Regions from separate parts of the Bowmanella yangjiangensis genome, predicted to be linked through region 3. Evidence: predicted binding sites of a transcription regulator. Region 3 holds the regulator's gene; each other region holds the start of a gene.
The links. The regulator LexA, encoded in region 3, represses DNA repair genes until DNA is damaged. The targets are predictions, from matches to a motif close to TACTGTATNNNNATACAGTA.
Positions count from the first base shown of each region.

Region 1: the regulator LexA is predicted to act here: its motif matches at 3,822-3,841, upstream of KJY73_RS20455 (YebG family protein).
Region 2: the regulator LexA is predicted to act here: its motif matches at 2,612-2,631, upstream of recN (DNA repair protein RecN).

Region 1 is NZ_JAHDJU010000004.1:187,317-194,391, reverse strand. It holds gene KJY73_RS20470 (MFS transporter) at 1-710, opposite strand, end outside; gene ppa (inorganic diphosphatase) at 807-1,355, opposite strand; gene KJY73_RS20460 (sodium-translocating pyrophosphatase) at 1,728-3,722, shown strand; gene KJY73_RS20455 (YebG family protein) at 3,897-4,187, shown strand; gene KJY73_RS20450 (class 1 fructose-bisphosphatase) at 4,222-5,193, opposite strand; gene mpl (UDP-N-acetylmuramate:L-alanyl-gamma-D-glutamyl-meso-diaminopimelate ligase) at 5,386-6,744, shown strand; gene KJY73_RS20440 (flavin prenyltransferase UbiX) at 6,734-7,075, shown strand, end outside.
Region 2 is NZ_JAHDJU010000003.1:312,140-319,214, reverse strand. It holds gene KJY73_RS17015 (hypothetical protein) at 1-294, shown strand, start outside; gene KJY73_RS17010 (outer membrane protein assembly factor BamE) at 359-709, opposite strand; gene recN (DNA repair protein RecN) at 938-2,605, opposite strand; gene nadK (NAD(+) kinase) at 2,706-3,587, opposite strand; gene grpE (nucleotide exchange factor GrpE) at 3,776-4,366, shown strand; gene dnaK (molecular chaperone DnaK) at 4,485-6,404, shown strand; gene dnaJ (molecular chaperone DnaJ) at 6,544-7,075, shown strand, end outside.
Region 3 is NZ_JAHDJU010000004.1:31,400-38,474, forward strand. It holds gene KJY73_RS19670 (chorismate--pyruvate lyase family protein) at 133-690, shown strand; gene ubiA (4-hydroxybenzoate octaprenyltransferase) at 737-1,552, shown strand; gene plsB (glycerol-3-phosphate 1-O-acyltransferase PlsB) at 1,541-3,991, opposite strand; gene lexA (transcriptional repressor LexA) at 4,167-4,793, shown strand; gene tnpA (IS200/IS605 family transposase) at 4,964-5,407, shown strand; gene coxB (cytochrome c oxidase subunit II) at 5,886-6,992, shown strand; gene ctaD (cytochrome c oxidase subunit I) at 7,003-7,075, shown strand, end outside.

The DNA of each region.
Region 1 (7,075 bases), 160 kb from region 3:
TAGCCAAACTTCTCCACCATCATAAAGGCAGCAAATACCACGAAGATCTGTCGGCGCGCACCACTAAAAAACGTCAAACCATAATACAGCCAGTAACGACGACGCAGCACCAGTTGCTTATGCTGGGTGGACGGCTGCGAAAAACGCGGGAACACCAACCACAGGGCCAACACTATCAATAAGCCCGCTCCGCCAGCCACCATATACATGGCGTTGTAGCTAATTCCCCACCATTCCATTAACATCCAGATAGCACCGTAAGCCAGAAGCGACGCGCAACTTTTTACCGCTAGCTGACGCCCCATAAACTCGGCCGTCTGGCGTTTATCCAACCACTGCAGGGTCAAAGACTGATTGACGGTTTCAAAATAATGGAAGCCGATGGACATCAAGACGGTAGTGGCATACAAACCATACTCGAATGGAAACCAGCCGGTCAGTGCGATGCCGATGGACATCAACGCCAGTGAAATTAGTGCAAAGGTCTGCTCCTTGAGCACCAGCAACATAAAGATGGCGGTAAAGGCGAGAAAACCTGGGACTTCCCGCAAACTTTGTAAGATGCCAATTTGCGCACCGTTAAACTGTGCAGCGTCGATGACAAAGTTATTCAGCAAGGCATTCCAGACCGAAAAGGTCAGCGGCATAACAAAGGCCATAGCTAACAGCAAAAACTGCGGATTCTGGCGGACTGCTTGTAAGGACGGCATGAGTGGCCCAAAGCCTGGACAACGGACGGCAATTGTAGCCCTGGCAGCATAAAAAAGGCCAGCAAAGCGGGCCTGATTTATGTCTTTATCATCGTCTTAGAACGCTGGCTTGTCCGGCGTCTCTTCGTAGCGTTTTACGCTGGCTACGATTTCCGCTTTAGCGGCTTCAGCATTGTCCCAACCGTCGATTTTCACCCACTTGTTAGGTTCCAGATCTTTGTAATGCTCAAAGAAATGTTCGATTTGCTTGCGCAGCAGTTCTGGCACATCTTCGATATCCTTCACACCACGGTAGATAGTGGACAGCTTGTCTTTTGGCACCGCCAGTACCTTAGCGTCCGTACCTGACTCGTCTGTCATCTTCAGTACAGCAACCGGACGGCATGCAATCACAGAGCCCGCCAGCAGAGGGAAAGGTGTGATAACCAGTACATCTACCGGGTCACCGTCTTCCGACAGGGTGTGAGGCACGTAGCCGTAGTTAGTTGGGTAATGCATGCAGGTTGCCATAAAGCGGTCAACGAAGATCGCGCCGGATTCTTTGTCCACTTCATATTTAACAGGATCTGCATGGGCAGGAATTTCGATGATTACATTCACTTCTTCTGGCAGATTTTTCCCTGCCGGAACAGCATTCAAACTCATGATGGGTCCTTAATTTAAACAAAACGGGAAGTGCCGCGGATTATACGTTTTTTAAGCAGCAAATAAACAGTTTGCAGGCATATTAGCCGCCCTTCATGCCGCTATGCATTGCCACTATGGTCTAACGTTACTTGCCTTAGGCGGCTTGCTTTCCAACCTTTCACCTTGGATTCCTTACTCACCTTGATTCTGGCAAAAATCACCAATACTTGCTGACAAGCTATTGTCTGGCGTCTATAGTGGTTTCGACTGATGCTAAAAAGCCAAGTAAAAACAAAGGGGTTAGCTACTTTGTTGAGGTTGTAGCCAGGCCCCGCTATTGCATAGCCAGCACTTTGTGCAGGCTATGTCCTGTTCAATTTTGGGGAAGTTATGACTGAACTATTCTATTTGCCGCCCGTGTTAGGTCTGGTAGGCCTGGCCTTCGCCTTTATCATTTATCTGCTGATTAAACGTATTCCGGTCACCAATGAGGCTATCGCCGCCATTGCTGACCAAATCCATCTCGGCGCCATGGTGTTTATGCACCGTGAATATAAAATGCTGTTTATCTTTGCTCTGGTGCTGGGCATTGCCCTCTATTTCTCACTGGGCGCAAATACCGCGCTCGCCTTCACTGTGGGCGCAGTGTGCTCGGCCTTGGCCGGTTATATTGGTATGTTTACCGCCACTAAGGCTAACGTGCGCACCACGCAGGCCGCCCACGACCAGGGGGCGGCTTCGGCCTTGTCTGTGGCCTTTATGGGCGGCTCTATTATGGGACTCTGTGTAGCGTCCATGGGGCTGCTGGGCTTGGGTATGCTGTACTGGATGTTTGGCGGTGACCCTGCCACTGCCCACGTTATCCACGGATTTGGTATGGGCGCATCCAGTGTGGCACTGTTCTCGCGGGTCGGTGGTGGCATTTTCACTAAGAGTGCCGATGTGGGTGCCGACCTGGTGGGTAAAATTGAAGCCGGTATTCCCGAAGACGACCCACGTAATCCTGGGGTAATTGCCGACAACGTGGGTGACAACGTCGGCGATGTAGCAGGCATGGGCTCGGATATCTTTGAGTCTTACTGCGGTGCCATGATTGCCACTATAGCCATTGCCTCCACTATGGTTTTAGGCAATCTGGGCAGCCGCGAATCCCTGATGTTCCTGCCCCTGGCCCTGGCATCTACAGGGTTACTCTGCTCTGTGCTGGGCATTTTACTGGTCAAAGCCATGTCTGCCAGTAAGCCGGATGTTGCCCTGCGTGCTGGCACTATTGGTGCGGCCGTACTGTTTGTGGTTGCCGCCTACTTCGTGGTGCAGCAGGTGGGCATTGACTACCATGTCTGGTGTTCAGTGGTAACAGGTGCCGTAGGCGGCATTATCATCGGCTTAGTCACCGAGTATTACACTGCTGCCGCCCCGGTGCGTAAGATTGCCAAATCCGGTGAAACCGGTCCAGCTACCGTGATGATCACCGGCTTGTCGGTAGGCATGCAGTCCGTGGTGGTCCCTGTGCTGACCTTAAGTGCCATCATCTTTATCTCCACCAGCCTCTCTGGCCTGTATGGCGTGGGCATTGCTGCTGTGGGTATGCTGGCCACCGTAGGTATCACCATGGCTATCGATGCCTATGGCCCGGTTGCCGATAATGCCGGCGGCATCGCAGAAATGGGCGGCCTTGGCAAAGAAACCCGTGATATTACCGATTCTCTGGATGAACTGGGAAACACCACCGCCGCCATAGGTAAAGGCTTTGCCATTGGCGCTGCCGCCCTGGCAGCGCTGGCGATAATTGCCGCCTTTGTGGAAACCATGACCCACCATTATCCCGGCTTTACCTTGCATTTGGGTAACCCCGAGGTATTGGTCGGCATGTTTATTGGTGGCATTCTGCCTTTCCTGATTGCGTCTATTACCATGACGGCGGTGGGCGATGCCGCCTTTGAGATGATCCATGAAATTCGCCGTCAGTTCCGTGAAATCAAGGGCCTGATGGAAGGTGAAGCCAAACCCGATACCGCCCGTTGCGTAGATATCGCCACCACCGCAGCCCTGAAGAAAATGATCCTACCTGGTGTGCTGGCAGTTGCTGTGCCCCCTTTGGTAGGTTTTGGCATCGGCCCCCATGCTTTGGGCGGTATGCTAGGCGGCGCTTTGCTTGGCTGCGTACTTTTAGCGTTGATGATGGCGAATGCTGGCGGTGCCTGGGACAACGCTAAAAAGTACGTGGAAAAAGGCAATCATGGCGGTAAAGGCTCACCGGTGCATGCTGCGGTCGTGGTAGGTGACACTGTGGGCGACCCTTTCAAAGATACATCCGGCCCGGCCATGAATATACTGATCAACGTGATGGCCATTGTGAGTCTGGTTATCGCACCACTGTTGTAATGCAACGCCACAAGGGCCGCTTATGCGGCCCTTGTGATTTATTCCCACCACATTGCAGCTTGCACCAGTTAACAGAGGCTGAAAATTTTACTCACAAAATACTGTACATAAATACAGTTAATTGTTAACCTAATTCCGAATCTAGTTAAAACACTTCCCAATCTGGAGACAACGATGGCCATAATTATTCGCTACGTGGTTGAACACAAAGGGGTAGAGAAGCTGGTGACAACAGACAAGAAAGAAGCGGATCTCTATGACAAGATGTTGGATGTTGCCGACAATCTGGCTGACTACATGCAGGCTAAGGGCGTTAAGCTGGAAGAGTCCGTCATGGAAGATCTGTCCATTATGTTGTCGCAGAACAAAGATGCGGTAGCAAGGCTATTGAAGGGCAACACAGCGGCCAGCCTGCTGGAAGAAGAAAAAGCCGAGGTGGTCAGACTGGAGAAGAAACAGGCCTAACCACCGGCTTTAAACAGGAGTGGGCATTGCCCACTCAGTCTTTATAGTAGCTAACGCAGGCTTGTACTTCGTCGGCTGAGCCAAGTAGCACGGGTACGCGTTGGTGAATATCTGTTGGCATCACTTCCAGAATGCGGCCACGACCGGTTGATGCGCCGCCACCAGCTTGTTCCATCAGGAACGCCATAGGGTTTGCTTCATACATCAGACGCAGCTTACCTGGCTTGTTCGGCTCACGGTTATCCCAGGGGTACGCGAAAATACCACCCCGGCACAGCACCCGGTGAATATCACCCACCATCGCCGCTACCCAGCGCATATTGTAATTTTTACCTCTGGGGCCCTGATCACCGGCCAGCAGGTCAGCCACGTATTCTTGCATGCAAGGTTCCCAGTGACGCTGGTTAGAGGTGTTGATAGCAAATTCCTGGGTTTCCTTCGGTACCTGCACATTGTTACGGGTCAGCAGGAAGCCACCGTGGGTTTTGTCCAGGGTATATAAATGCGTACCGCGACCTGTGGTCATCGCCAGCATGGTAGATGGGCCGTATAACACATAGCCCGCTGCCACCTGTTGCGTGCCCGGCTGCAGGAAGGCAGAAGGGTCATCAGGTTCCATCCATTGCGGTGCATGCATCACAGAGAAAATAGTACCAATTAGGCTGTTGATGTCGGTGTTGGAAGAGCCATCCAGTGGATCAAAGCTGATCAGGTATTTACCATCTGGGTTACAGCCAATCACATTGTCTTCTTCTTCGGAAGAAATGGCTTTGACATAACCTGACTCGCTGAGGATATCCTTGAGGATCTGGTTGGAGATCACATCCAGCTTTTTCTGCCGCTCACCCTGTACGTTGTCACTCAGGGTTGAGCCCAGCACCCCGGCCAGTGCGCCTTGGCTAACCCGGAACGAGATTTCCTTGCACGCCGCCAACAAGGTGCGGATCAGCAGAATCAACTCGAGGGGACAACCGTCTTCCTGTAATTGTGTGTTGAGTCGTTTCATAAACTTCAGACCTTAGAGAACTTATATTGATGTAGGGACTGCCCCTGGAATCACTCCGTAGGGCTTTGTTTTTATTTTTGTTCTTTTATTGTAACCAGTTTGACCACAGATGTCGCCGGGCAGGGCCACAGGTATTATTCAAAGTCGAACTTTCTGATAGGCTTGGCGCAGATTCGAATTGACCTGTTTATTATGCATATACATATTCTCGGCATTTGCGGCACCTTTATGGGCGGTATCGCTGCACTGGCTAAAGCGCTCGGCCATCACGTAACCGGCTCTGACGCCAACGTTTATCCGCCCATGAGTACCCAGCTTGAACAACTGGGCATCAGCCTTACCCAAGGCTATGACCCAGCCCAGTTGGAACCGGCGCCGGATTTGGTCGTAATAGGTAATGCCATGAGCCGCGGCAATCCGGCGGTGGAATATGTACTGGACCGTAATCTGCCCTACACTAGCGGCCCACAATGGCTGCTGGAGAATCTGCTCAAAGACCGCTGGGTACTGGCGGTGTCCGGCACTCATGGCAAAACCACTACTTCCAGTATGCTGGCCTGGGTTCTGGAATATGCCGGGCTAAATCCCGGATTCTTGATTGGCGGTGTACCGGAAAACTTTGGTATATCCGCTCGCCTGGGCGATTCACCCTTTTTTGTGATAGAGGCAGATGAATACGACAGTGCCTTTTTCGACAAGCGTTCCAAGTTTGTTCATTACCGCCCTCGCACCCTGATTATCAACAACCTGGAATTCGACCACGCCGATATCTTCGACAACCTGGCGGCAATTCAAAAGCAGTTTCATCACCTGCTGCGTATGGTGCCGGGCAATGGCCTGGTCATTACTCCAGCTCAAGACCAAAATGTAGAGCACTGCTTGCAAATGGGTTGTTGGACACCTATTCAGCGCACCGGCAAAGAATGGCAACTGGCTGAGGTATCAACCGATGGTAGTAGCTTCGATATCCTGCTCGGTGGCGTTAAACAAGGCCGGGTGGACTGGCAGTTGCAAGGCGAACACAATCGCCAAAATGCGCTGATGGCGGTGGCTGCCGCCCGCCCTGCTGGTGTACAACCTGCTTTAGCCATAGAGGCATTAAACAGTTTTAAAAACGTTAAACGCCGCATGGAAGTCAAAGGCAAGGTGGCAGATATCACCTTATACGACGATTTTGCCCATCACCCTACCGCCATCGCCCTGACCATCGCCGGACTGCGCGCCAAAGTTGGCACGGCCCGTATTCTGGCCGTGCTGGAACCCCGTTCCAACACCATGAAGCAAGGTGTCTTTAAAGACCAGTTGGCAAATGCCTGGCAACAAGCAGACAGCGCCTTTATATTTGAACCCGAAGGGCTGCGCTGGTCGTTGCAGCAAAGTTGTCAGGCCAGCGCCGTGCCCAGCCAGGTGTACAACGATCTGAATGCACTGCAAGCGGCCATCATTCGCGACGCCAGGCCGGGCGATCACATTCTGGTGATGAGTAATGGCGGTTTTGGCGGTCTGCATCAGAAGCTACTTAACGCATTGGAGGACCAGCATGGCCTTTGACCGACAGATTACTCTGGCTATTACCGGCGCCTCGGGTGCGCCTTATGCCTTGCGCCTGCTGGACGTGCTGGTAAAAGCCAATTGTCAGGTATTTGTGCTGATATCTTCGGCCGCCAAAGTGGTGTTGGCCACCGAAGAAAACCTGCAGATTCCGGCCAAGCCGGATGCTGCCGCGGCCTGGCTGATTGAGCGCTATCAGGCCCAACCTGAGCAAATCAGGGTATTTGGCAAAGATGAATGGTTCTCGCCTGTGGCCTCAGGCTCCGCCGCCCCCAAGCAAATGGTGGTATGTCCCTGCTCGACCGGCACCTTGTCAGCCATTGCTGTGGGT
Region 2 (7,075 bases), on a different contig from region 3:
GCAGATAATAGTAGTTTGGTTGCGGTAAAGAGTGTTTTGGATAATAAGTTTTCACTGACGAACACTGAAAATGGTGTGTTTCTGGGGTATTTGTCGGGAGATTTTATTGTTGAAGGTAGCCAGTATAGCGAATCTATAAAAGAAGGCACTCGGTCTGAACATATTGGTAAAACCTTTGTGTTCTCTGGCTGGTTAGAGCACAAAGAAGAGTATGGACGTACCATTACGTACTGGCACCACAAAGGCTTAGTCGATGGAGTTAAGGAATATGAAGTGTGGCAAAAGCTGGAATAGCGTTATTCGCTGAATAGCAACACATCTTCCTGCCAATATTAGCGGGAAGATGTGCTAATGAGGATCATTGATCTAGGGGCGTATTAAACGTCTCGGGTAAGTCAAAGTCACCTTCAACTTTACTTATCTTACCTGCATCAAAATAGATGATGAGCTCTTTACGAATATGTTCATCACTCATGCCACGTTTCATTGTATAGACGTAGTACCATTTATCCTGATTGAAGGGATCATTCACCACAGGTTGACCAAGAATGTAAATTACCTGTTCTTTGGTCATCTGAATACGCAGCTTGTCTACGTCTTTTTGATCCAGGTAGTTACCCTGAGGAATATCAATACGGTAAATCCAACTACTGCAAGCCTGCAGGCTGGCCAACACTATAAGGCTGATGGCGAGTTTTTTGTACTTCATGTTGTTCTGGTTCTCTGAGGAAGGCTGCATCCTAACGTAGTTGGCTTGTAGCTGTCCAATTCCATACATCAAAGTTAGTCGGTTTTATGCTCAGTCTTACACTGAAATACCGGATAAAGAAGCGCCCGAAACAGCATCAACCTGTTCCGGGCTCCTCCACGCACTAAACTGATAATTCGCTGGTTGATAAATGGGGATCATCAGCAAATTTTCAATGCATTGGAAAAACTACAGACCCAAAAGTTCCCTGGCATTAGCCAAAGCGGTGTCGGTTAGCTTATCACCTGCCAATAACCTTGCCAGCTCCTCTATACGTTGCTGCTGCTCCAGTGGAATCATGTGTGTTTCAGTGGTTTTGCCATCACTAAATTTTGTCACCAACATTTGATGATGAGCACAAGCGGCTACCTGAGGTAGGTGAGTCACACACATCACTTGTGCATCCTTGCCCAGTTTTCTGAGTAGCTGGCCTACTACCGATGCTGTTGGTCCGCTAATGCCTGTATCTACTTCGTCAAATATCATGGTGGGCACTTTATGGTTAGTGCTGGCAATAACCTGCACTGCCAGCCCAATACGGGATAACTCTCCACCAGAGGCGACTTTTTCCAGGGCATCTGCTGGCTGCCCGGGGTTTGTGGCGACCATAAACTCTATGACATCCTGCCCGTGACGACTGATCGCTAACTGTGAGTCAAAGCGCACCTGAATGGAAAAACACGCCTGATTCATGTTCATTTGGCGGATTTCCCGCTGTACTTCATCTGCAAGCTTTGTCGCCGCTTTTTGTCGTGATTGGCTTAAGGTTTCTGCTGCTTGAAGGTAATCCTGCCTAAGTTGCTCCAAGGTAGCCGCTAAGGCCTCTAATTGATTGTCATCTTGCTGTAATTGTGAGAATTCCTGCGCCAGGGACTGATGATATTCATACAGTCCTTCTGGCATAACCTGGTGTTTTCTGGCCAATTCCATGGCTCTTGAAAAACGCGCTTCTACTTGCTGCATTCTGAAAGGATCAACTTCCAGGTCATCTATATAGTCGCGAAGTTGTTGGGACGCTTCATCCACCTGGATATTGGCTTCAGAAAGCAACTCAATAATAGGTGTCAGACTGGCATCGTGAGCTTGTAGTTCTGACAACCTGTCGATAGCGTGTTGGATAATAGATAAGGCATTAATATCGTCAGCATCATAGAGCTGATGGAAGCTAAGCTGAGATTGCTCCAACAGAGATTGGCTATGGCTTAAACGCTTGTGCTCGATTTCGAGCTGTTCAAATTCACCATCTTCAATGGCAAATTCGTCCAGTTCCTGAACCTGGTATTCCAACAGTTGTCGCCGAGCTTCCCGATGCTGCTGATTATCCTGCAATTGCTGATATTGTTTGCGGGTATCCAGCAATAGTTGGTAACGCTTGGTCAGTTCTTGCTGCAAGTTAGGGTGGTTGGCATAACTATCCAGCAATTCTCTTTGCACGTCTGCCTTTAGCAATTGCTGATGGGCATGTTGGCCATGAATACTTACCAGATATTGCCCCAGACTTTTGAGCTGCTGTAAGGAAACTGGTGCGCCATTGATATAAGCCTTGGAGCGGCCTTCCGCAGAGATTACTCGGCGAATTACGCATTCTGGTTCATCTTCTTGTAGCTCTTGCGTGGCAAGCCATTGCTGCGCTAAGGGGAGATTGTGCAAGCCAAAACAGGCGGTAATTTCCGCTTTATCGGCGCCTTTTCTTACCATGCTGGCTTCTGCTCGATCGCCTAGACACAGACTTAATGCATCAATGGCAATAGATTTACCTGCACCGGTTTCGCCTGTAATGGCGGTCATTCCGCTTTGTAGTTCAATATCCAGCGACTGGACAATAGCAAAGTTGCGTATAGAGAGTTGAAGCAGCATATAGTCACCTGTTTATCCATACAGTTAGCTGTAACTATATACAGTAATTTTGACTTGTCCAGATGGTGATGGAAAAATATTCTACGTACCATCTCTCGGCCTAATAGAGCTTACTTCCCCAACCGAGTTTGGTACGTAGAACGTTAAAATAGTTATAACTTTTAGGGTGGATTAAACGCAGTGTATAGGGGTTTTTACGCAGTTGAATCTCGTCCCCTGGCAATACACTGAGTACTACGTGGCCATCACAACTGACTTGCAATGCTTCGCTGTTGTCGTGGGAAACCACCAGGCGTACCACACTGTTTGCATCCACTACAATGGGACGGCTGCTAAGAGTATGAGGAAACATAGGAACCAAGGACAGCGCATCCAAATTGGGCGTCATAATAGGGCCGCCACCTGACAGAGAGTAGGCGGTTGACCCAGTAGGGGTTGCCACAATTAAACCGTCAGAGCGTTGGCTGAATACAAACTGCTCATCAATATGTACCTCAAATTCCATCATATGCGCCACTTTGCCGTGGTGGAGCACGGCTTCATTCACGGCGGCATTGCTGCTTTTAAGCTGCCCATGACGGAATACTTCCACTTCCAGTAAAAAGCGCTGTTCGGTGGCATAGTCTCCGGCAAATATGCCATCTAACTCTGTGGTGATGTTATCTGGGTGAATATCGGTCAAAAAACCCAGATTACCGCGGTTAACGCCGACCACCCCGATATTAAAGCGCGATAATACGCGTGCCGCACCCAGCATATTGCCATCGCCGCCCACAACTATGGCTAAATCGGCATGCTCGCCAATAGCAACCAAGTCCATCACTTCCGGTGTTTCCACATTCAATTCGCTGGCAACACGTTCTTCCACTAGTACACGTTTGCCTTTGCTGCGTAAATACGCATAGAGGGCTTGAAGGGTTTCACTCGTGCCCTGATGGTGGGGTTTGCCAATAAGGCCGACACAGTCGAAATGTTGGTGCATGCTCGGAAGTTCTAAAAAGGGATGCTATCTACTTGAAAATAATAAGGGTTAGCCGGCAAAAAGTCGCTGTTTAAAGTGCATAACCGGATAATTTGCATGGAAATGTTGATTTACCCCTTGAATCACAACCTGCCACCCCCATTTACCCAATCGTTTTTGGCATTCTTTTAGGTATTACGGAGAGGCGAATGAGCACCGAGCAGCAGCCACAACAAGAACAGCAGGCGCAAGAAGAGGTTATTCAAGAGCAAGTTCAATCAGAACAAACTCCTGAGCAACAGCGCATTGTTGAATTGGAAAATGCCCTGGCACAAGCAGAATCGAATCTGGCAGAGCAGAAAGATTCTGTACTGCGGGCCAGAGCGGACATGGAAAATGCCCGTAAGCGCGCTGAGGCTGAAGTGGACAAAGCCAGAAAGTTTGCGCTTGAGCGATTTGCCGGTGAACTGTTAACCGTTATTGATAATCTGGAGCGCGCGCTGCAAGTTGCTGATGCCTCCAATGATGCGGTTAAGTCACTGGTTGAAGGGGTCGCCATTACCCACAAGTCCTTTATTGCGACTATTGAAAAATTCGGCATGACGGTGATTGATCCGCAAGGACAGCCGTTCAACCCGGAATTGCATCAAGCCATGGGCATGCAGGAAAGTGCCGAGCTTGAGCCTAATTCAGTTATAGCAGTCATGCAGAAAGGTTATGAAATTAATGGTCGTTTGTTACGTCCGGCTATGGTCATGGTGTCTCGTGCACCTGAAGGTGGCGTGGACGTACAAGTGTAATTATTCACGAATAAACACATTTTATTTGGGGAATTTTTTTCGCCCGCTTGTTGAAAACAATCGAGCCAAACCCCACAAAGAAAGCATAAGTTTTTAAACGAATTTTCGGAGTAACGTCATGGGCAGAATCATTGGTATTGACTTGGGTACAACCAACTCTTGTGTTGCCGTGTTAGACGGTGACAAACCTCGTGTAATTGAAAATGCGGAAGGGGATCGTACTACCCCCTCCATCATCGCCTTCACTAAAGATGGTGAAACCTTGGTTGGTCAGCCAGCCAAGCGTCAGGCGGTCACTAACCCTAAGAACACCTTGTTCGCTATTAAGCGTTTAATTGGGCGTCGTTGGGAAGATAAAGAAGTTCAGCGCGATATCGACATCATGCCATTTGGCATTATTAAGGCCGACAACGGTGACGCCTGGGTCGATGTGAACGATAAGAAAATGGCGCCTCCGCAGATCTCTGCTGAAGTGCTGAAAAAGATGAAGAAGACCGCCGAGGATTATCTGGGCGAAGAAGTAACTGCCGCGGTTATTACCGTACCTGCTTACTTTAATGACTCACAGCGTCAGGCGACTAAAGATGCTGGCCGTATCGCCGGTCTGGAAGTAAAACGTATTATCAACGAACCTACCGCCGCAGCCTTGGCTTACGGTATGGATCGTAAGAAAGGCGACAACGTTGTTGCCGTATACGACTTGGGCGGTGGTACTTTTGATATCTCCATCATCGAGATTGATGAAGTTGAAGGCGAGCACACTTTTGAAGTACTGGCGACCAACGGTGACACTCACTTAGGTGGTGAGGACTTCGACAACCGCCTGATCACTTATCTGGTTGATGAATTCAAGAAAGAGCAGGGCATAGACCTGCGTAAAGACCCGCTGGCTATGCAGCGTCTGAAAGAAGCCGGTGAAAAAGCCAAGATTGAGCTGTCTTCAGCCCAGCAAACTGAAGTGAACCTGCCGTATATTACGGCTGATGCTTCAGGTCCTAAGCACCTGACCATCAAGGTAACCCGTGCCAAGCTGGAATCTTTGGTTGAAGACATGGTTAAGGCGTCTTTGGAGCCAGTGAAGCAAGCCTTGGCTGATGCTGACCTGTCTGTTGGTGATATCCACGATATCATCCTGGTCGGTGGTCAAACTCGTATGCCACTGGTACAGAAATACGTGACTGAGTTCTTTGGTAAAGAGCCGCGTAAAGACGTAAACCCAGATGAAGCGGTAGCTGTAGGTGCTGCAATTCAGGGTGGTGTACTGGCCGGTGATGTGACCGACGTATTACTGTTGGATGTTACCCCTCTGTCTTTGGGTATCGAAACCATGGGCGGCGTAATGACTAAGCTGATTGAGAAAAACACCACTATTCCGACTAAGAAGTCGCAGGTGTTCTCAACTGCCGAAGATAACCAGTCCGCAGTAACGGTACACGTACTGCAAGGCGAGCGTAAGCAAGCCTCTGGTAACAAATCACTGGGTCAGTTCAACCTGGAAGGTATCCGTGCTGCCATGCGTGGTCAACCGCAAATCGAAGTGACCTTCGATATCGACGCGGACGGTATCTTGCACGTGTCTGCTAAAGACAAAGACACAGGTAAAGAACAGAAGATCACTATCCAGGCTTCCAGCGGTTTGTCTGAGGATGAGATCAACAAGATGGTTCAGGACGCAGAAGCTAATGCTGAAGCCGACAAGAAGTTTGAAGAACTGGTGCAAACCCGCAACCAAGCTGACGGCCTGGTGCATGCTACCCGTAAACAGGTAGAAGAAGCCGGTGAAGCCTTGGGCGCAGATGACAAGGCTAAGATTGAAGAAGCCCTGTCAGCACTGGAAACGGCCATCAAAGGTACGGACAAAGAAGAAATCGAAGCCAAAACTCAGGCCTTGATTGAAGCGTCCGGCAAATTGATGGAAGTCGCTCAGGCCAAAGCTGCCCAAGGTCAAGCCGAGGGTGAAGGTCAGGCTTCTGCAAAAGCCACGGATGACGATGTTGTGGACGCCGAGTTCGAAGAAGTCAAAGACGACAAGAAATAATAATCTTGTGTCCTGTTAACGTGGCCGCCTATGCGGCCACGCTTAAGTGGGGTCAGCGTAAAATTACTCTGTTAGCCAAAGGTAACTTGTTAATTTTACGCTGGCCCCATTTAGCTGTATTCGGGAGCTAGTGAGCAATATGTCCAAACGAGACTATTACGAAGTGCTGGGCGTGGCGAAAGACGCCGCCGAGCGAGACATCAAAAAGGCTTATAAACGCCTGGCAATGAAATATCACCCTGACCGCACTCAGGGCGATAAGGCATTGGAAGAGAAGTTCAAGGAAATTCAGGAAGCTTATGAAGTCCTGACCGACGAACAAAAACGCGCTGCCTATGACAGATTTGGCCATGCCGGGGTTGACCCTAACCTCGGCGGCGGTGGGCATGGCGGCCATGCGGATTTTGGCGACATCTTTGGTGATGTATTTGGTGATATTTTTGGCGGTGGACGCCGCCAGTCCCGTGCTCGTCAGGGTTCAGATCTCAGGTACAACCTGGAAATGTCTCTGGAAGATGCGGTCCGGGGCAAGAACGTAGAAATCAAAGTGCCTACCTTGGTGGGCTGTGATGAGTGCGATGGTTCTGGTGCGAAAAAAGGTACCTCGCCGACCACTTGTCCAACCTGTCATGGTCAGGGTCAGGTGCAGATGCGTCAGGGCTTTTTTGCTG
Region 3 (7,075 bases):
GTTGTTTGTATTTTATCAGTAAAATCTTGCTAATCGACAGCCTGACACAGGTATTTTCTGAGACCGGCAGATTTGCCGCTGTCTAAGCGCACAGGTATCATGGTTTCTTTATCGTCTTATCTGCAACGCATCTTGAATTTATCCACCCATTTTCCTTTTACACTGGATACGCGCTGGGAACAGCCGGACACTTTGTCTATACCTGATTTTCATTTGAAAAATTGGTTATTGGACACCAGCTCGCTGACGGAGCGTTTACAAAGTCATTGCAGACAGTTCAGGGTACAACTGCTTGGTCAAGCGGTGGCTCCATTACTGGCCAATGAGAAGTGCCAGATGCAGGGCGTGCCTTGTGAAGTCAGAGAAGTGTTGCTCTGTGCTGAAGATCAGCCTTGGGTATTTGCGCGCTCGCTGCTGCCCGTTTCTTTGGTTCTGGAGGGGATGCAGGAGTTAGCGCACTTGGGGGAGCAATCATTGGGCAAAGTCCTGTTCAACCGAAGTGATTGTGTGCGAGAACCTTTTGAAATAACGCGCATTCCGGTTGGACATAATTTGCTTCAAATGTTGCAACTAGACAGTCGCCATGACCTATGGGGGCGACGCTCACGCTTTCGCTATCGCCACTGGCATATGATGGTGGCGGAAATTTTCCTGCCGGGCAGTCCGGCCTATAAACAGTTTGGAGGCTAGGGTGCTGAGTCAGGACAAATTAGGCGCCTATGCGAGGCTAGCCCGCATGGATAAACCCATCGGTACCTATTTGTTGTTGTGGCCCACCTGGTGGGCACTTTGGATGTCGGTGCAGGGCACACCCGATTGGTCTTTGTTGATTATTTTCAGCCTGGGCGTGTTTTTAATGCGCTCGGCAGGATGTGTCATTAATGACTATGCTGACCGTCATGTTGATGGGGAAGTGAAACGCACCGCACAACGCCCCCTGGTCAGTGGTCAACTCAGTGAGAAAGAAGCTTTGGGCTTTTTTGCCCTGCTAGTTTCGATGTCATTTTTGCTGGTTTTACTATTGAACTGGCAGACTATCCTGCTGTCGTTTGCGGCGTTAGCATTGGCTGCCAGCTATCCCTTTATGAAGCGTTATACTAATCTGCCGCAATTTGTTTTGGGGGCCGCATTTAGCTGGGCTATCCCCATGGCCTTTATGGCCAGTCTTGAAACCTTGCCTTGGTGGTGCTGGTGGCTGTTTGTGGCCAACCTGCTGTGGACGGTGGCGTACGATACCATGTACGCCATGGTGGATAGGGATGATGACTTGCGTATTGGGGTAAAGTCGACCGCCATTTTGTTCGGACGCCATGACAAGCTGATTATCGGCTTATTGCAGTTGGCTACACTGGCTATTCTTGCCTGGCTTGGTGATTACCTGTCACTTGGTATTTGGTACTTTGCTGGGTGGGTAGTCGCGCTGCTGTTGTCCGGCTACCAACAATGGTTGATAGCCGGACGCGAGCGAGATGCGTGTTTTCGTGCCTTTTTGAACAATCACTATGTGGGGATGGCACTGACCCTGGGATTAATTCTGGATTTAAGTTTCTAAATGGTGCAACTGGTGTAAGGTTTGCACTATGCCTGAACTAACCAGTGACAAAACCAGCTCTTTGAGCGCAGCACTTTGCGCAGTATGTTGCAGGCCACCTTCTTCACTGGCTTTGACCAAGCCGTTATCTTTCAACGCGTTGACGAAACTGGCAAATACACCTTTGTCGTAAAATTCAGGCGCATGGATTCCGTTGACCGCACTCAGGTGCTCGGCCAGATCCCGGCTTTGCTTTTCCAGGCTGGCACGCGCGATAGACTGCTCTTTTTCAAGTAGAGTCAGCACTATGGCATAGCGTTGCAGTGTTTGCTGCAGTGTTTGATTGAGGATGTTCAATGTCACATAAGCTGCACTGGTGCGAACTGGCTGCATATAGTTGCCATCCTGTTCTACGACTAACCCTATTGATACCATCTGACTTAAAAGCTGGCGAGAATAGACTAATGCTTCGTCCTGGGACATGTGCATAAACAGCTCGCGTTTCAGCATGGGATAAATAGCCTTGATATAGGCCTCCAGACGAGCCGCTGTTGTGGAATGTTCCGAGAGGATGGCGGCTGCAATCAGGCCGGGCAGGGCAAATAAGTGGAGTATATTGTTACGGTAGTAAGTTTGGGTAATAGCGCGGTAGCTATCCAGCGAAATCACCTTACCAAAGGTATCTTCCTGAATTGTAAATTTCTTCAAGGCCAGCGTTTGCGCTAACAGCTGGCTGCCACTTAACTCCGGAATATTACTCTGTGCGCTGTAGGGGGCTTTTCTCAGCATGGTGAGTAACAGCTCCAGACTATCAATAAGATCCTTTTCTGCCATGGCATGATTATCGGCTGCGAGCAACGTCATAGAGCATAGGGCCATGCCGTTTAGGGCAGCGGCCTGGTTGATACGACACATTACTTGGTTGGCCAAATGGTTAACTGTGGGGGTTAGCCAGCTGGGTTTTCGCTCTGGATCTGATTGTGCGTCCTGACGCCAATCCGGTACACGTTTGTCCAGATAATTGTTCAGTTGGATAGGCTCACCAAAACTGAGGAAACCATGCCCATAGTTTTTTAGCTTCTTGATGGCTGTAAATACCTGACCAAAAGATTCTTTCTGTTTGTTGCTGCCTTTCAGCTCGCTCAGGTAGCTACCCAACTCCATGACATTCTCATAGCCAAGATAGACAGGTACCAGACTCACTGGGCGTTTAACGCCTTTGAGCAGGGCTTGCAGAGTCATGGCCAGCATGCCGGTTTTTGGTGTAAGCAAACGGCCGGTGCGACTGCGCCCGCCTTCCGGGTAATATTTGACCGGAACACCCCGGTTAAACAAGAACTCAAGATATTCACGAAAGACCGCGGTGTAGAGCTTGTTTCCGGCAAAACTGCGGCGCAGGAAGAAGGCGCCCGCACGACGGAATATCCCCCCAACCGGCCAGAAGTTCAGATTGATGCCGGCTGCAATATGGGGTGTGGCTAGACCCTCATGGTAGATAACATAGGTAAGCAGCAGGTAGTCCATATGGCTGCGGTGACAGGGCACATAGATAATTTCGTGGCCGTTTTGCGCCAGCTCGCGGATACGTGCCGCGTTATGTACTTCGATACCGTTATAAATTTTGTTCCAGACTCGGGTGAGCAGGCGATCGCCCAGACGGATGGTACCCTCACGGTAGTCAGCGGCAATTTCTTTCAGATACTTTTCGGCTTGCTGTTTGGCTTGCTCGGCACTGATCTTCTTACTTTGTTGTTCTTCAGCGATGGCTTCTTTAACGGCACTGGCACCCAGAATCGCATAGTTCAATTGCTGGCGATCTATGCTTTGAGGCCCCGTCATGGATTGAATTCGGCGATGGAAGTGAGTACGGGCAACGCGAGTTAACTTATGCGCGATAATTTCGTCGGTGCCTTTCTCCTGAGCCATACGTTGGGACGATACCGCTCGACTGAAATACACAAAGTTGTCACGGCCGAGAAATAACACAATGAACAATTTACGCAACCAGCTTGGGGAGGCTCTATCTGCTAACAAGTCAGCCCAGCCTGGCTTGGATTTTTCCGGAGCACGACCCCAGAAAATAGAAGCTGGCACAATTTGTACATCCAGCTCGGGGTTATCCCGCTGCATTTTTAGTATGTCAACAAAGTGCTGGGCGATTTTAATACTCTGTATCTTACGGCTAATTAACCCTTGTGGCTCTTCCAGACAAAGGTGCGCATGGAAGGGCTTGCCATCCAGGAATACTGGCTGCAGAGGATCTGGAAGTCCGCTTTGTTCGGTGGCTTTTTGCAGTGCAATCAAGTCGGTGGCTGAGTGCGTATGCAGCAGATAAATGATGGGCTTATCCCGATTGATACCCAGCTCTTGATGAATATCAGCTGGAATGCTTTTGGTTTTGACCAGTAAGCGGGTTGGGTATTTAAACAGGCTCAGCAGCAACTTGTGCAACCAGAACATCGTGACGGATCCTCAGCTAAAAGTGCGCGAAGCATAGCATTTTCGTGCCTGATTGTCCTTTTCCCGGGCGCTGTTGGTGACAATCTTGCGTTCACATGGGCAAAAGGCTCATGGGAGTTGCTATCCTTGTGTAACTGGATATACTGACAGTAAAACTGTATGGAAAAACAGGCTTATGCGTCCATTAACTCCCAGGCAGGAAGAAGTTCTGCAACTGATAAAAGACACCATGGCTCACACTGGCATGCCACCCACCCGGGCGGAAATTGCCAAACAGCTGGGGTTTCGTTCAGCCAATGCGGCTGAAGAACATCTTAAAGCCTTGTCGCGCAAAGGGGTTATAGACATCCTGCCAGGCACATCCCGAGGCATAAAGCTGAATATTCCATTGGATGCTCAGGAACTGGATGAAGGGCTGCCGTTAATTGGGCGGGTTGCCGCTGGCGAGCCTATACTGGCGCAGCAGCATGTGGAAACTCACTACAAGGTGGATCCTGATCTGTTTAAACCTAAGGCGGATTTTCTGCTTAGGGTTAACGGCATGAGTATGAAAGATATCGGCATTATGGATGGTGATTTATTGGCGGTGCACCGAACCTTGGATGTACATAACGGCCAGGTTGTGGTGGCCAGGGTTGATGATGAGGTGACAGTGAAACGTATTGAGCGGCGAGGTCGTAGCGAAATACTGTTGCATGCAGAAAACGAGGAATTCGCACCGATCAAAGTTGATTTGGCCACTCAGCCTTTTTCTATTGAAGGTATAGCCGTGGGTGTGATTCGCAACAGTGACTGGATGTAAGTCAAAAAACACCGACTTCCTCACAACCCGGCAATCGCCGGGTTTTTTATTGTCAGTCTTAAACCACCTCCTATGGAGGTGGTGATCGTCCAGTCGGGGCTGTGCCCGTAGAGTGCTCATGCTAGATACTGACTTTTGTTTGTTACCAGCAAATAAAAGGAGTAAATAGCATGAGCCGATATGAATCCGCCTCACACGTATTCTATCGTTGTCAGTATCACATCGTGTGGACGCCGAAGTATAGATACAAGATTTTGAAAGGTCAGGTAGGCAAAGAGCTTTACCGAAGTATCTATGTCTTTTGCAGCATGAAAAAGTGTGTGGTGGTTGAACTGAATTTTCAAGTTGACCATGTTCACTTGGCGGTGAGAACGCCACCGAGTTTAAGCGTGTCAGAGTTGATGGGGACATTAAAAGGTCGAACAGCCATCAGATTGTTCAACAAATTCCCTTATCTGCGGAAGAAGAAATTGTGGGGAAACCATTTTTGGCAAAGAGGATACTTTGTCGATTCGGTAGGTGCTAACGAAGACATCATTCGCCGTTATGTGAAGTATCAGGATAAACAAGCCAAAGAGGAAGAGGAGCGTCAACAGCACTTAGCACTTTCTTGAGTAGAAAGGCACCCTTCTAGGGTGCCCTTAAGCAAAGCCACCTGCTATGCAGGTGGATTTTTACATCCAAAGATGCTGCGAAACCGGAGGTCAGAGCGCTGCGATATCCAATGGTGGTTCAGTTACTTTTGTAGATTTATTTAACTATTTACCATTCCTTCCTGCTAAACGCCTATTGGCAGGCAGACAAGCTACTAATACCGCCTCATCTTATAAAAATTTCCAGAAATTAACGAGTTAGCTTTTACCCCTGAAGCTGCCACCTTTGTTTAAAAAATAACCGCTTGACCGTTAATTAGTCAGAAATCACTGGACGGGAAGTAACCAGTTGGGTAATTCTTGTACTGCCTTTAACAAAAAAATAACAATAGGGTGTCATTTTATATCCAGCGACACCTTTTTGTTCCGACAGTTTGCTGGCGGAATTTTTACGTTTTGACAGAGGAGACGTCACGTGGCCAGAGGTTTGTTGACCGCAATGCTTGCGACCTTGCTGAGTGTCGGCGCTATGGCGCAGCCCTCCCAGCTAAATTTGCGCAAAGGGGTTACCGATATCAGTTCGCAGGTCTACGACCTGCATATGACCATTTTCTATATTTGCGTTGTGATTGGCATTGTGGTGTTTGGTGCCATGTTTATTGCGCTGATTTTTCACCGCAAATCCCGTGGGGTGAAGCCAGCTAATTTCCACGAAAGTGTAAAGGTGGAAGTGGCGTGGACCGTGGTGCCTTTTCTAATTCTTATCGCTATCGCAGTACCCGCAGCGAATACTCTGATTGCTATGGAAGACACCAGCAAAGCCGACGTGACAGTGTTGGTAACCGGGTCACAATGGAAGTGGCACTACAAGTACATGGAAAACGACGTTGAGTATTACTCTGTGTTGGCCACTCAGCCCGAGCAAATTCGTAACAAATTCAATAAAGGTGAAAACTACCTCCTTGAAGTAGATAAACCATTGGTGATCCCTACCGACAAAAAAGTACGTTTTTTGGTGACCTCCGATGATGTTATTCATTCCTGGTGGGTACCAGATTTTGCGGTGAAAAAAGACGCTAACCCCGGCTTTATTAACGAAGCCTGGACCAGGGTTAATCAACCTGGCATCTATCGTGGTCAGTGCGCGGAACTGTGCGGTAAAGATCACGGTTTTATGCCGGTCGTGGTTGTCGCCAAAGCCCCTGCTGAGTATGACGCCTGGATTGCTGAGCAGGAAGCAATTCAGCGTAAAGCCAAAGAGGAAGAGCAGAAACTCTTGGCCATGAATATGGACATGACAGAGTTGATGGATCTTGGTGGAAAGGTTTACCAAAGCAGCTGCGCTGCCTGTCATATGCCCAACGGCGAAGGTTTACCTGGTGTGTTTCCTGGCTTGAAAGGCAGCCCTATTGCGTTAGGTGATATGACGAAACACATTGATGTTGTGGTGCATGGGGTTTCAGGTACTGCTATGCAATCTTTTGGCAAGCAATTAAGTCTGAAGGAACTGGCTGCTGTTATTACCTTTGAGCGCAACGCATGGGGCAATAACACAGGTGATACTGTGCAAGCCAAAGACGTTAACGCTGTCCTGACAGGCAAATAGGAGAATTATGATGAGCACTGCAGCAGAACACCTGCATCACGACGAACATCATGACCATAAGCCATCCGGTATCAAGCGTTGGC